Linked DNA regions of Rhodopseudomonas palustris. The protein of the gene in region 1 interacts with the protein of each later gene in a pairwise test. Links are inferred from orthologs where the notes say so. Each region holds a gene or a part of one and is shown on either strand. Other genes may lie near its edges. The genes, in order: gyrA and gyrB.

Evidence for each region.
Region 2: the proteins of gyrA (region 1) and gyrB interact in binary tests that used the Escherichia coli proteins (3 or more experiments, as listed by UniProt). The link is inferred for Rhodopseudomonas palustris from one-to-one orthologs.

What each region holds. Positions count from the first base shown.
Region 1 is NZ_CP140155.1:1,214,519-1,221,746, forward strand. The notes cover bases 3,812-7,110. They hold gyrA (DNA gyrase subunit A), read left to right. Parts: upstream 3,812-4,138; coding sequence 4,139-6,910; downstream 6,911-7,110. Other genes in these bases: hflX (GTPase HflX), read left to right, coding at 3,812-3,958; SR870_RS05345 (hypothetical protein), read right to left, coding at 7,033-7,110. Also shown: SR870_RS05320 (sigma-54 dependent transcriptional regulator), read left to right, coding at 1-1,250; SR870_RS05325 (D-amino-acid transaminase), read left to right, coding at 1,288-2,145; RNA chaperone Hfq, read left to right, coding at 2,325-2,573; more of hflX, read left to right, coding at 2,585-3,811; more of SR870_RS05345, read right to left, coding at 7,111-7,228. UniProt on the Escherichia coli protein: A type II topoisomerase that negatively supercoils closed circular double-stranded (ds) DNA in an ATP-dependent manner to maintain chromosomes in an underwound state.
Region 2 is NZ_CP140155.1:4,414,958-4,422,005, reverse strand. Bases 1,202-4,320 are described here. They hold gyrB (DNA topoisomerase (ATP-hydrolyzing) subunit B), read left to right. Parts: upstream 1,202-1,599; coding sequence 1,600-4,041; downstream 4,042-4,320. Other genes in these bases: recF (DNA replication/repair protein RecF), read left to right, coding at 1,202-1,372. Outside these bases: SR870_RS20010 (endonuclease domain-containing protein), read left to right, coding at 1-146; more of recF, read left to right, coding at 233-1,201; SR870_RS19995 (HWE histidine kinase domain-containing protein), read right to left, coding at 4,390-5,880; SR870_RS19990 (circadian clock KaiB family protein), read right to left, coding at 5,883-6,161; circadian clock protein KaiC, read right to left, coding at 6,171-7,048. UniProt on the Escherichia coli protein: DNA gyrase negatively supercoils closed circular double-stranded DNA in an ATP-dependent manner to maintain chromosomes in an underwound state.

The DNA.
Region 1 (7,228 bases):
CGGAGATCGCGAACCGGCGTCCGAATTTGATCTTCCTCGACATCTGGCTGCAGGGCAGCAAGCTCGACGGCTTGCAGTTGCTCGAGCAGATCAAGAAGGAGCACGCCGAGGTGCCGGTGGTGATGATCTCCGGCCACGGCAATATCGAAACCGCGGTGGCGGCGATCAAACGCGGCGCCTACGACTTCATCGAGAAGCCGTTCAAGTCCGACCGCCTGATCCTGGTTGCGACGCGCGCGCTGGAGACCTCGCGGCTGAAGCGTGAGGTTCGCGAACTGAAGCAGCAGGCGCCGTCGGCCTCGACGCTGATGGGCCGCTCGGCCTGCATGAACCAGTTGCGCCAGACCATCGAGCGCGCCGCCAAGGCCAACAGCCGCATCCTGATCGTCGGGCCGTCGGGATCGGGCAAGGAGCTCGCGGCGCGCACGCTGCACAACGCCTCCGGTCGCGCCGAGGGACCGTTCGTGGTGATCAACGCCGCCGCGATCACGCCGGAGCGGATGGAGGTCGAACTGTTCGGCATCGAGCCGAACGGCGAGCACGCGCGCAAGGCGGGGGCGCTGGAAGAGGCCCATGGCGGCACGCTGTTCATCGACGAAATCGCCGACATGCCGCGCGAGACCCAGAACAAGATCCTACGGGTGCTGGTGGAGCAGACCTTCCAGCGTTCCGGCGGCACCGCCAAGATCAATGTCGACGTGCGCATCATCTCGTCGACCGCGCGCAACCTCGAAGACGAGATCGCCGAAGGCAGGTTCCGCGAGGATCTGTATCACCGGCTGTCGGTGGTGCCGATCCGGGTGCCGCCGCTGTCGGAGCGGCGCGAGGACATTCCGGAATTGATCGAGTATTTCATGGAGCAGATCTCGGCGGCGACCGGCCTGCCGAAGCGTCAGATCGGGCAGGACGCGATGGCGGTGCTGCAGTCTCATGTCTGGCCGGGCAATGTCCGCCAGCTCCGCAACAACGTCGAGCGGGTGATGATCCTGGCCGGCGGCGGGCCGGATTCGGTGATCACCGCCGACATGCTGCCGCAGGACGTCGGCTCGATGGTGCCGACGATGCCGACCGGCAACAACGGCGAGCACATCATGGGGCTGCCGCTGCGCGAGGCGCGCGAAGTGTTCGAGCGCGACTATCTGATCGCGCAGATCAGCCGGTTCTCCGGCAACATCTCGCGCACCGCCGAATTCGTCGGGATGGAGCGCTCGGCGCTGCATCGCAAGCTCAAGGCGCTCGGCGTCGGCTGAGCGTCGCTTCACCTGAACTCATCACCGGAACTGCCCGATGTCGCGCATCGCCTATGTGAACGGCCGCTATCAGGACATGCGCGACGCCAGCGTGAGCATCGAGGACCGCGGCTATCAGTTCGCCGACGGCGTCTACGAGGTCTGCGAGGTCCGCGGCGGCAAGCTGGTCGACATGCCGCGGCACCTGACGCGGCTGCAGCGATCCCTCGGCGAGTTGCGGATCGCGCTGCCGATGCCGCTGTCGTCGCTGGCGGTGATCCTGCACGAGGTGGTGCGGCGCAATCGCGTGCGCTTCGGCATCGTCTATCTGCAGATCAGCCGCGGCGTGGCGCGGCGCGATCACGGCTTTCCGGTGAAAGCGGTGAAGCCGAGCGTGGTGGTGACGGCGCGCACGATCGATCCGGCCAGGGGCGAGGACAATGCGGCGCGCGGCATCAAGGTGATCACCGTGCCGGAGAATCGCTGGCCGCGGGTCGACATCAAATCGACGGCGCTGCTGCCGAACGTGCTGGCCAAGCAGGCGGCGCGCGAAGCCGGCGCCTACGAAGCCTGGTATGTCGACGGCGACGGCTTCGTCACCGAAGGCTCGTCGAGCAACGCCTGGATCGTCACCAAAGAGGGGCGAGTGGTGACGCGTCCGGACAGCTCGGGCATCCTGTCGGGCATCACCCGGGGCGTGCTGATCGAGGCACTGGAGGCGCTGCAGATCCGGTTCGAGGAGCGTCCGTTCACGCCCGCCGAAGCGGCGGATGCGGCGGAGGCCTTCGTCACTGCGGCGAGCATGATCGTGATGCCGGTGGTCGCGATCGACGGCCATGCGATCGGAAGTGGCACGCCGGGCCCGGTTGCCCGCCGCCTGCGCGAGCAGTTTCACCGATTTGCGGCCTTTTCCTGAATTTTGTGTCCCGCTCGGCACGGCGTCCGATTTAGCTGCTTGCCTAACAAGCACGCGTGCCGTCTAATCTCCCTGTCAGTCTCCGGAGGGGGATCTCAGGGAGGCTGACAACCGAGGCGAAGCTCCGCTAGAGAGACGCGCCGCGGCAAAAAAAGACAATTCCAATTGCGGGAATAAAAATGGCGGCAGACCGCGCACAAAACCTACAAGACACCTTCCTGAACCACGTTCGAAAGACGAAGACTCCTTTGACGATTTTCCTGGTGAACGGGGTCAAATTGCAAGGCATTGTCACTTGGTTCGATAATTTTTGCCTGTTGTTGCGGCGCGATGGTCATTCGCAGCTGGTCTACAAGCATGCGATTTCGACGATCATGCCGGGTGCGCCGATCCAGTTGTTCGAAGGCGGCGAGGATTCACCAGCTTGAGATGGTGCTGATTGGAACCCCGGAGCTTTGACGGGGGCGCCGACCGTCCGCGGTCGGCAGCAGACGGCCAAACCGGGCGTGTGATCGTCGTCGGGCCGTATCTGCGTGTCCGCAAGACCGATCCGGATGCCGGCGGCATCCTTGCGGTGCGCGACAGCGACGCCCGCCTCGACGAGGCGGCGGGGCTTGCGCGCGCCATCGATCTGGAAGTCGCCGAGGCGGTGCTGACGCCGATCAGTCAGATCCGCCCGGCGACCTATCTCGGCAAGGGCAAGGTCGAGGAGATCGTCGGCGTGATCGCCGCGCACGAGGCCGACCTCGTGGTGATGGATTGCGCGCTGTCGCCGATCCAGCAGCGCAATCTGGAGAAGGCCTGGAACGTCAAGGTGCTCGACCGCACCGGGTTGATCCTGGAAATCTTCGGCCGCCGCGCCAAGACCAAGGAAGGCTCGCTGCAGGTCGAACTCGCGCATCTCAACTATCAGCGCTCGCGGCTGGTGCGGTCGTGGACCCATCTCGAGCGCCAGCGCGGCGGCTTCGGCTTCATGGGCGGCCCAGGCGAAACCCAGATCGAGGCCGACCGCCGCCTGATCGGCGACCGCATCTCCCGGCTCGAAAACGAGCTGAAGAAGGTGCAGGCGACGCGTCGGCTGCATCGCGCCGGCCGCCAGCGCGTGCCGTATCGCGTCGTGGCACTCGTCGGCTACACCAATGCCGGCAAGTCGACGCTGTTCAACCGGCTGACCCGCGCCGACGTGCAGGCCGCCGACATGCTGTTCGCGACGCTGGACCCGACGCTGCGTGCCTTGACTTTGCCGCATGGCGGCAAAGCGATGCTGTCCGACACCGTCGGCTTCATTTCCAACCTCCCGACCCAACTCGTCGCGGCGTTTCGGGCGACGCTGGAGGAGGTGCTGGAAGCCGATCTGATCCTGCACGTCCGCGACATCTCGCATGAAGACGCCGAAGCGCAGGAGCGCGACGTCGGCGCTGTGCTGCGCCAGCTCGGCGTCGAGGCCGACGGCGGGCGCATTCTCGAAATCTGGAACAAGATCGACCGCTTCGAGCCCGAACAGCGCGAAGAGCTGGAGAACGTCGCGTCGCGGCGTTCGCCCGATCATCCGTGTTTCCTGGTGTCGGCGGTGAGCGGCGAGGGCGTCGACGAACTGCTGCTGGCGATCGAGCAGCGGCTGGCGGCGTGGCGATCGGTGCTCGATCTGAGCGTCGACGCGGCCGACGGCGCCGGCGTGAGCTGGCTGCATCGCAACGCCGAGGTGCTGTCCAAGGAGCTGCACGACGGCCGTTACGCCATGACGGTGCGGGTCGACGAGACCAAGCGCGACGCCGTGATCGAGCGCTTCGGCGCGGTGCTGCGCGAGGACTGATTTCGCTGCGGCGCCGGCATTGCGGGCCGCTTTGCGGCGGCTCGCTGAGGCCTCCCCGAAACATCCGCTAAGTCATTGGAAAATCGGCGGGAAAAAGCAGCGAAAACGGCTGCGCAAGGGTGGCTTGCGCGACCTCGATGCGCTATATGATTCTGATCAGAATCTGACCGGAAATCACCCTTGTCCGACAAAGACGACGAGAAGCCCGGGGAGCCCAAGGCGCCCTCGGATATCCGCCCCGTATCCATTCTCGACGAGATGAAGCGCAGCTATCTCGATTACGCGATGAGCGTGATCGTGGCGCGTGCGCTGCCGGATGCGCGCGACGGATTGAAACCGGTCCATCGCCGGATTCTCTACGGCATGTACGAGAACGGCTTCGAGTGGAACAAGCCGTATCGCAAGTCGGCGCGCACCGTCGGCGACGTCATCGGTAAGTATCATCCGCACGGCGACCAGTCGGTCTACGACGCGATGGTGCGCATGGCGCAGGACTTCTCCATGCGCGTGCCGCTGATCGACGGTCAGGGCAATTTCGGCTCGGTCGACGGCGATGCGCCGGCCGCGATGCGATACACCGAATCGCGCCTGACCAAGATCGCGCAATTGCTGCTCGACGATCTCGACAAGGACACCGTCGACTATCAGGACAACTACGACGGCTCGTTCAACGAGCCGCAGGTTCTGCCGGCGAAGTTCCCGAACCTGCTGGTCAACGGCGCCGGCGGCATCGCCGTCGGCATGGCGACCAATATCCCGCCGCACAATCTCGGCGAGGTGATCGACGCCTGCATCGCGTTGATCGACGATCCGGCGCTGTCGATCGACGATCTGAACGTCATCATACCGGGTCCGGACTTCCCGACCGGCGGCATCATTCTCGGCCGCGCCGGCATTCGTCTCGCCTACCACACCGGCCGCGGTTCGATCGTGATGCGCGGCAAGGTCGAGATCGAGACCGTCCGCAAGGACCGCGAGGCGATCATCGTCTCGGAGATCCCGTACCAGGTGAACAAGGCCACTATGGTCGAGCGCATCGCCGATCTGGTGCGCGAGAAGAAGATCGAGGGCATCTCCGATCTGCGTGACGAATCCGACCGCGACGGTTTTCGCGTGGTGATCGAGCTGCGGCGGGACGCGGTGCCGGACGTGGTGCTGAACCAGCTCTACCGCTTCACGCCGCTGCAGACCAATTTCGGCGCCAACATGGTGGCGCTCGACGCCGGCCGTCCGCAACTGATGAACCTCAAGGATCTGCTGACGCTGTTCGTCGCGTTCCGCGAGCAGGTGGTGACGCGGCGGACCAAATATCTGCTGAACAAGGCGCGCGACCGCGCCCACATCCTGGTCGGCCTCGCCATCGCGGTGGCGAATATCGACGAGATCATTCGCGTCATCCGCAATTCGCCCGATCCGAACACGGCGCGCGAAACCCTGATGTCGCGCGACTGGCCGGCGGCCGACGTCGCGGCGATGATCACGCTGATCGACGACCCGCGGCACAAGCTCAACGAAGACGGCACCGCGCGGCTGTCGTTCGAGCAGGCCAAGGCGATCCTCGATCTGCGGCTGCAGCGCCTGACGGCCCTGGGCCGCGAGGAGATCTCCGAAGAGCTCGACAAGCTCGCGCTCGAAATCGCCGATTATCTCGACATCCTGCGCTCGCGGGCGCGGGTGCAGACCATCGTCAAGGACGAACTGATCGCGGTGAAGACGGAATTCGCCACGCCGCGCAAGACCGTGATCATCGAGCAGGAAGGCGAGGTCGAAGACGAGGACCTGATCCAGCGCGAAGACATGGTGGTGACGGTGTCGCACGCCGGCTACGTCAAGCGCGTGCCGCTGTCGACCTACCGGGCGCAACGCCGCGGCGGCAAGGGCCGCTCCGGCATGGCGACCCGCGAGGAGGATTTCGTCTCGCGGCTGTTCGTCGCCTCGACGCACACGCCGGTTCTGTTCTTCTCGTCGCGCGGCCAGGTCTACAAGGAGAAGGTGTGGCGGCTGCCGATCGCGCCGCCGAACGGCCGCGGCAAGGCGCTGATCAACATCCTGCCGCTGGAGCAGGGCGAACGCATCACCACGATCATGCCGCTGCCGGAGGACGAGCAGTCCTGGGCCGCGCTCGACGTGATGTTCGCGACCACCGGCGGCAATGTCCGCCGCAACAAGCTGTCCGACTTCGTCGACGTGCGTCGGTCCGGCATCATCGCGATGAAGCTCGACGACGGCGAGGCGATCGTCGACGTGCAGATCTGCACCGAGCGCGACGACGTGCTGCTGACAACTGCCAATGGTCAGTGCATTCGATTTCCTGTCTCGGACCAAAGAGACGGCAAGGAATTCGGTGTCCGAGTCTTCCAAGGTCGTTCATCCATGGGCGTGCGCGGCATTGCTCTAGCGCCCGAGGACAAGGTGATCTCGCTTAGCATCCTGCGCCATCTCGACGCCAACTCGGACGAGCGCGCGGCCTATCTGCGCCGCGCCAATGCGGTGCGCCGCGGCGGCGTCGAGGAGCGGGCGGCGGTGGAGGACGAGTCCGCAATCGTCGAGGGCGAGGAGGCCTCGGTCGGAGCGATCGAACTCGGCGAGCAGCGCTATGTGGCGATGTCGGCGTCCGAGCAGTTCGTGCTGACGATCTCGGAGAACGGCTACGGCAAGCGGACCTCGTCGTTCGAGTACCGCACCACCGGCCGCGGCGGCAAAGGCATCGTCGCGATGTCGGTCAACAACCGCAACGGCAAGCTGGTGGCGTCGTTCCCGGTGGAGGATTCGGACCAGATCATGCTGGTGACCGACAACGGCCAATTGATCCGCTGCCCGGTCGAAGGCATCCGCGTCGCAGGCCGCTCGACCCAGGGCGTGATCGTGTTCGACACCGCCGACGACGAGAAGGTGGTGTCGGTCGAGCACATCCCCGAGGCGGAAGAGACCGACAACGGCAACGGCGGCTGATCGGCCGCCGTAAGGCCAAGCAAAGCACGAATCGAAAGGCCCCCGGCGGGCACACCGAGGGCCTTCGAAGAGCGCCCCTGGAGGGATGGCGCTTGGGTGGTTCGTCAGCTAACGCACGAGCCTCACGGACGTTCCGCAGTCACAAGACGGGCTTCGCGGACCGGGGCGGTGCGGGCGGCCGCGTTGCGCAGGCAGGACGGCTCGAAATTCGGCCAGGCCTGTTCCGAACAGCTGGTTCCGAGCGGGCGGATGTCGAGCCGGTCGCCCTTTGCGAGCGCGACCGGAACGCTGGCTTCCACGCGCGGCGCAAAACCCGGG
Region 2 (7,048 bases), 3.2 Mb from region 1 along the record:
CAGAGCAATCGCGCGACCAGATTCGCGATGCCACGCTCCGCGCTGCGGGCTTTCGCGTGCTGCGCTACTGGAACAACGACGTGCTGCAGCGTCGCACAGCGGTGCTTGAAGATATCCTTGCGAAGCTTTCCGAAACGGACGAATAACCCCTCACCCGGCGCCTCACTTCGTTCGGCGCCACCCTCTCCCACAAGGGGAGAGGGTCACTCGGCGCTGTTCTCGCTGTAATCACATGACCGCCTCCCGCATCACCCGGCTGACGTTGACGCACTTCCGCAATTATCGGGCGGCGGGGCTGACGACGCGTGGGGAGCGGGTGGTGCTGGTCGGCGCCAACGGGGCCGGCAAGACCAATTGCCTCGAGGCGATCTCGTTTCTGTCGCCGGGGCGCGGGTTGCGGCGGGCGACGCTCGACGACGTCGCCGACAACGAGGGCGACGGCTCCTGGGCGGTGGCGGCCGAGGTCGAGGGCGCGCTCGGGCTCGCCACGCTCGGCACCGGCATCGATCCGCCGCGCGCCGACGCGCCCACGGCACGGCGCTGCCGGATCGACCGCGAGCCGGTCGGCTCCGCCACCGCGTTCGGCGATCACTTACGCATGGTGTGGCTGACGCCGGCGATGGACGGGCTGTTCATGGGCGCGGCCTCGGAACGGCGGCGGTTCTTCGATCGCCTGGTGCTGGCGATCGACAGCCAGCATTCGGGCCGGGTCTCGGCGCTCGACCGCAGCCTGCGGTCGCGCAACCGGCTGCTCGAGGATTATCGCAACGCGGATTCGCACTGGCTCGATGCGATCGAGCGCGAAACCGCCGAACTCGCCGTGGCGGTCGCGGCGATGCGCGGCCAGACCGCGATGCGCCTCGCCGCGATGCTCGACGCCCGCGGCGCGGCCTCGGCGTTCCCGTCGGCGAAGATCATGCTCGACGGCTGGATGGAGGGCGCGCTGCTGACCGAGCCCGCCACGGCGGTGGAAGATCGCTACCGCACCATCCTGCGCGAGGGCCGCCCGCGCGACGCCGCCGCCGGCCGCACCCTCGACGGCCCGCATCTCACCGATCTCGACGTGCTGTACGCGCCGAAGGCGATGCCGGCGCGCGACGCCTCCACCGGCGAACAGAAGGCGCTGCTGATCGGCCTGGTGCTCGCCCATGCCCAGCTCGTCTCGGAGATGACCGGCATCACGCCGCTGCTGCTGCTCGACGAGGTGGTGGCGCATCTCGACCCGTCGCGGCGCGCCGCACTGTTCGAGGAACTGGCCCGGCTCGGCGCGCAGGTCTGGATGACCGGCGCCGACCCCGCGGCGTTCGCCGAGATCGGCCCCGGCGCCGAGATTTTCACCGTCGAGTCCGGCCGGATTTCACCCCGGCACTGAGCAGAAGCGATCGCGTCGAACGCGCCGGAACCGGCCCGGGCGCGCGGTCTGTCAGGGGTCTCCGAATCGGCCATTTCGGGGCTTGCCAAACCCACTAAAAATCCTATTTCTTCAATAACTTGCTGCATGCCACTTTGGGCTAGGCGCAACCCGTCTTTCATGGCACAAATGACGCCTCATCGCGCGGTCGCCCGCCGATTCGATTTTCATCCTTCAAAGGTTGTTGCATGACTGAACCCGCCCGGCAGCCGATCGCCGAAACCCCGTCTTCCGTTCCGGTCGAATACGGCGCGGAATCGATCCGGGTGCTGAAGGGGCTCGACGCCGTGCGCAAGCGGCCGGGCATGTATATCGGCGACACCGACGACGGGTCCGGCCTGCACCACATGGTGTACGAAGTCGTCGACAACGCCATCGACGAGGCGCTGGCAGGCCACGCCACCGCGGTCGAAGTCGTGCTCAACGCCGACGGCTCGGTGACGGTGCGCGACGACGGCCGCGGCATTCCGGTCGACATCCACAAGGGCGAAGGCATTTCGGCTGCCGAGGTCATCATGACCCAGCTCCACGCCGGCGGAAAATTCGATCAGAACTCCTACAAGGTCTCCGGCGGTCTGCACGGCGTCGGCGTCTCGGTGGTCAATGCGCTGTCGAGCAAGCTGATCCTGCGCGTCTGGCGGGGCGGCAAGGAGCACATCATCGAATTCGCCCATGGCGACGCGGTGGCGCCGCTCAGCGTGGTCGGCGACGCCAATGGCCGGCGCGGCACCGAGGTGACGTTTTTTGCATCGCCGGAAACCTTCACCCACATCGAATACGATTTCGCCACGCTGGAGCATCGCTTACGCGAACTCGCCTTCCTGAATTCCGGCGTCAACATCGTGCTGTCGGACATGCGCCACCCGGTCGAGAAGCGCGAGGAGATGCGCTACGAGGGCGGCGTCACCGAATTCGTCAAATATCTCGACCGCAACAAGAAGCCGATGGTGCCGGCGCCGATCGTGCTCGCCGCCGACCTCAACGGCATCGGCGTCGAGGCCGCATTGTGGTGGAACGAGACCTACCACGAGAACGTGCTGTGCTTCACCAACAACATCCCGCAGCGCGACGGTGGTACGCATCTGGCCGGCTTCCGCGCCGCGCTGACGCGCCAGGTCAACGGCTATGCGGATAGTAACGCCAAGAAGGAAAAGATCGCGCTGACCGGCGACGATTGCCGCGAGGGACTCACCGCGGTGCTGTCGGTGAAGGTGCCGGACCCGAAATTCTCGTCGCAGACCAAGGACAAGCTGGTGTCCTCGGAAGTCCGGCCGGTGGTCGAGAACGTCCTGAACGAAGCGCTCGCAGCCTGGTTCGAGGAACATCCCGCCGAAGCCAAGGTGATCGTCGGCAAGGTGATCGAAGCCGCCGCCGCCCGCGAAGCCGCGCGAAAAGCGCGCGAGCTGACGCGGCGCAAGGGCGCGCTGGATATCGCCTCGCTGCCCGGCAAGCTCGCCGACTGCCAGGAGCGCGATCCTTCCAAGTCCGAACTGTTCATCGTCGAGGGTGACTCCGCCGGCGGATCCGCCAAGCAGGGCCGCAACCGCGAATTCCAGGCCGTCTTGCCCCTCCGGGGCAAGATCTTGAACGTCGAGCGCGCGCGCTTCGACAAGATGCTCGGCTCCGAGCAGATCGGCACGCTGATCACCGCGCTCGGCACCGGCATCGGCCGCGACGATTTCGACATCGCCAAGCTGCGCTACCACAAGATCATCCTGATGACCGACGCCGACGTCGACGGCGCGCACATCCGTACGCTGCTCTTGACGTTCTTCTTCCGGCAGATGCCGGCGCTGATCGAGGGCGGCTTCCTCTACATCGCGCAGCCGCCGCTCTACAAGGTGACGCGCGGCAAGTCGGAGCAGTATCTCAAGGACGAGCGCGCGCTCGAGGAATATCTGATCGCGACCGGGCTCGACGATTGCGCCTTCAAGATCGCCTCCGGCGAAGTCCGCGGCGGCCGGGATCTGCTGGCGCTGGTCGAGGACGCCCGCGTCATCCGCCAGACGCTGCACAATCTGCACGGCCGCTACAATCGCTCGGTGGTCGAGCAGGCGGCGATCGCCGGCGTGCTCAACACCGAGATCAGCAAGGACACCGAAAAGGCGAACGCGGCCGCCGACTACATCGCCCGCCGGCTCGACGCGCTGGCCGACGAGGTCGAGCGCGGCTGGATCGGGCGCTTCGCCGAGGGCGAAGGCTTCCATTTCGAGCGCACCGTGCGCGGCGTCAAGGACGTCGCCATGATCGACGACGCGCTGCTCGGCTCCGCCGACGCCCGCAAGCTCGACGAATACGCCGCGGTGCTGCAGGAAGTCTATCCGCGCCCCGGCGTGCTGCGCCGCAAGGATGCGGAAACCGCGATCCACGGCCCGGTCAGCCTGTTCGAGGCGGTGACCGACGCCGGCCGCAAGGGCGTGGCGCTGCAGCGCTACAAAGGCCTCGGCGAGATGAACCCGAGCCAGCTCTGGGAAACCACGCTGGACACCAACGCCCGCTCGCTGCTGCAGGTGAGGGTGCGCGAGGTCGACGAAGCCGACGACATCTTCACCAAGCTGATGGGCGACGTCGTCGAACCCCGCCGCGAATTCATCCAGGAGAACTCGCTGCAGGCGACGGTGGACGTGTAGCGCGACGGCGCACCGGATCTCGGGCGTTAGAGCCGTTCCGTCCGATGGAATCAGCGCTGGCGTTCTGGGACTCTGACCACAGGCACAACCTCATGGTGAGGAGGCGCGAAGCGCCGTCTCGAACCATGCGCCGCCGGCCATCATGCGTCGCCCCATCCTTCGAGACGCCCGGCTTCGCCGGGCTCCTCAGGATGAGGAGTCAGTGCATCTGGCAAGGTCCATATCGCTTCATCAATCGATGAAACGCTCTAGACCAGCGAGGCGGACACCGGTTCGCGTCGAGGTTGCACGTCGAGACGACGATCTCGAGCCCGTTTCCGATTCGATCGGTGTCAGCTTCGATCGGGGTCAGCTCTCGGGGCCGCCGGCGGCGCTGTGAAAGTGGCCGTAGCTCGGAATCGACATTCTGCAGACGATGCCTTCGGGTCGAAAGTCCAGCGTGGCGGCGCCGTTGCCGAGGCTGCGCGAGATCAGCGTCTGACCGAAGCCGGACGATCCCGGCTTGGTCACCAGTGGCCCGTCGAACTCCTCCCATTCGATCATCAGCGCGCCGTCCTGCGCGAGACCCGTCCGGCGCACCGCGATCTTGCCGCCCGGCACCGACAGCGCGCCGTATTTCACCGCATTGGTGGTGAGTTCGTGAAACACCAGGCCGAGCGACACCGCGGTCTTGGCGTCCACCACGATATCGAGCCCGTCGGTCGCGATCCGGCCGCTCGACAGCGACGCGAACGGCGCCAGTTCTGCGCCGAGCACGTCCTTGACCTGCAGGTTCTGCCACGACGCATTCGACAGCAGCGTGTGGGTCGCGGCCAGCGCCTGGATCCGGCCGGAAAACGCTCTCTGAAAATCCTCGATGGTGCGCTCATAGGCGGCGGTGCGCGTGCAGATCGCCATCACCATCGCCAGCGTGTTCTTGACGCGGTGATCGAGCTCGCCCATCAGCAGCGCCTGGTGGCGCTCGGCGGCCTTGCGCTGCGACAGGTTGATCAGCGTGACCACGCAGCCCTGCGTCCGCTCGCCGGACACCATCAGCGGCGCGGCGCTGATCAGCACGTCGGTGATCGCGGCCGACGGCGATCGCACCGCGGCCTCCAGTCCCTGCACCGGCATGCCGGCGGTCGCCATCGAGACGATGTCGGCCCCGCTCATCAGTTCGGACGCTTCGGTGAAGGTCAGATCGATCGCCTCGGAGAAAGTTTTGCCGACCGGCGTCTCGGCGCAGATCCGGATCGCCGCGCCGTTGAGATGGGTGACGCGGCCGGCGCGGTCGCAGACGATCACCGCCTCGTTGGCGGAGGCGAGGATCGCGCGCGCCAGCCGCTCGGATTCCTTGGCGACGGCGGCCTGTTCGCGTTCGCTGATATCCGTGAAGGTGATCGCGGTGCCGTGCACGACGCCGAAATCCAGCGGCGAGCCGGCGAGCAGGATGCTGCGTTCGACATCGCCGGCGCGCAGATGGATCTCGGCCGACTGCCGCTCCTGCATCGCCTGCGCCAGCAGCCGGCGAAACTTGGCCTGGTTGACGGCGTCGAGCAGCCCGAGCAGCACGGGACCGGTCAACGAGCCCGGCGCCCGCCCGAGCAGGGCGCACAGCGCCTGATTGGCGTACAGCAACTGCCCGTCCGAATCGTACGCCGCGGCGCCGACATCCATCGCTTCCATGAAGGTGCGGTAGGACTGGCCGCCGCCTTCGAGCGTGAACACCTTCTCGCCGCCGCCGCCCTTGACGACCAGAGCGTCGATCTCGCCTTCGCGGATCGCCCGCAACGTGTCTTCGGCCTCTTCGAGCCTGGCTTCCAGCTCGTGCCTGCTCAGCGCTGCGACCGCCGAGCCCACCTTCAGGCCCCTTCGACCGACAGATGCACCAGGACCTTCGGAGTGTCGGACAGATCGCCGATGATCTTGCGGATCGGCACCGGCAGCTCCTTCACCAGCGTCGGGATCGCGACGATGCCGTGCTCGCGCGCGAGCTGCGGCGACTTCTTCAGATCCACCACCTCGACCTTGTACTTGCCGGCGAGATGATCGGCGCAGATCTTCTCCAGGTTGCGAATCGCGGCGAGTGACTTCGGCGTTTCGCCGGCGACGTAGAGAACCAGCTTGATCGGCTCGGCCATGTCAGTTTCCTACTTGGTGATGCCGGGAGCGTGGTCGATGCCCCTGCTCTGCGCCATCGTTTCCGCGTCGATCGCGGCCTGCCGGAGGTAGTCGATCTCGACGTCGGCCAGCCGCTGCAGTTCGGAGGCGTCGGCGTCGATCTCGGCGCGGAGCGCCTCGATCTGCGCCAGCGCCCGCGCCCGGCGTTGTGCGATCTCGCCTTGCAGACGCGCCACCTCGACCCTGCGCTCGCTCTCGGCGCGGCGCAGCCGCGCCTCTTCGCTTCGCCGCGCCGATCCGGTCAAGGCTCCGTTGGCGCCGAGATAGGGCGCGAGCAGATGAATGCCGTCGTTCGACATCACGAATTCCCGGACCTGATTGGAATGGGAGATGCCCCGCGCCTTCAGCAGATAGAGCTCACGATTGAACTCGCCATGGGCCTCCCGGTTCAACAGCAGGATCCAGGCGTCCATCAGCGACGACAGCCCGGCGTCGGTCTGGGATTCCTGGCCGTGGGCGAGATGGGTGAAGACGCCGGTGACGCCGGTCGATTTCAGATAGTCGACGATCCGCAACAGCATCGACTGCACTTCGCCGAGCTGGCCGTTGCCGAGAAAGGCCGAAATCGGATCGAGCACCACGACGTCGGGCTTGAACCGGCCGACCTCGCGCAGGATCACGGCCAGATGCATTTCCAGGCTGTAGAAGGTCGGCCTTGCGGCGATATAGCGCAACTGGCCGCTCGTCAGCCATCGGCCGAGATCGGTGCCGATCGACTTCATGTTGCGGACGGCCTGGGCCTCGGATTCCTCGAACGACAGATACAGCGCCTTCTCGCCGCGGCGGCAGGCGGCGTCGGCCATCATGCAGGCGAGCGAACTCTTGCCGGAGCCGGCGACGCCCGAGA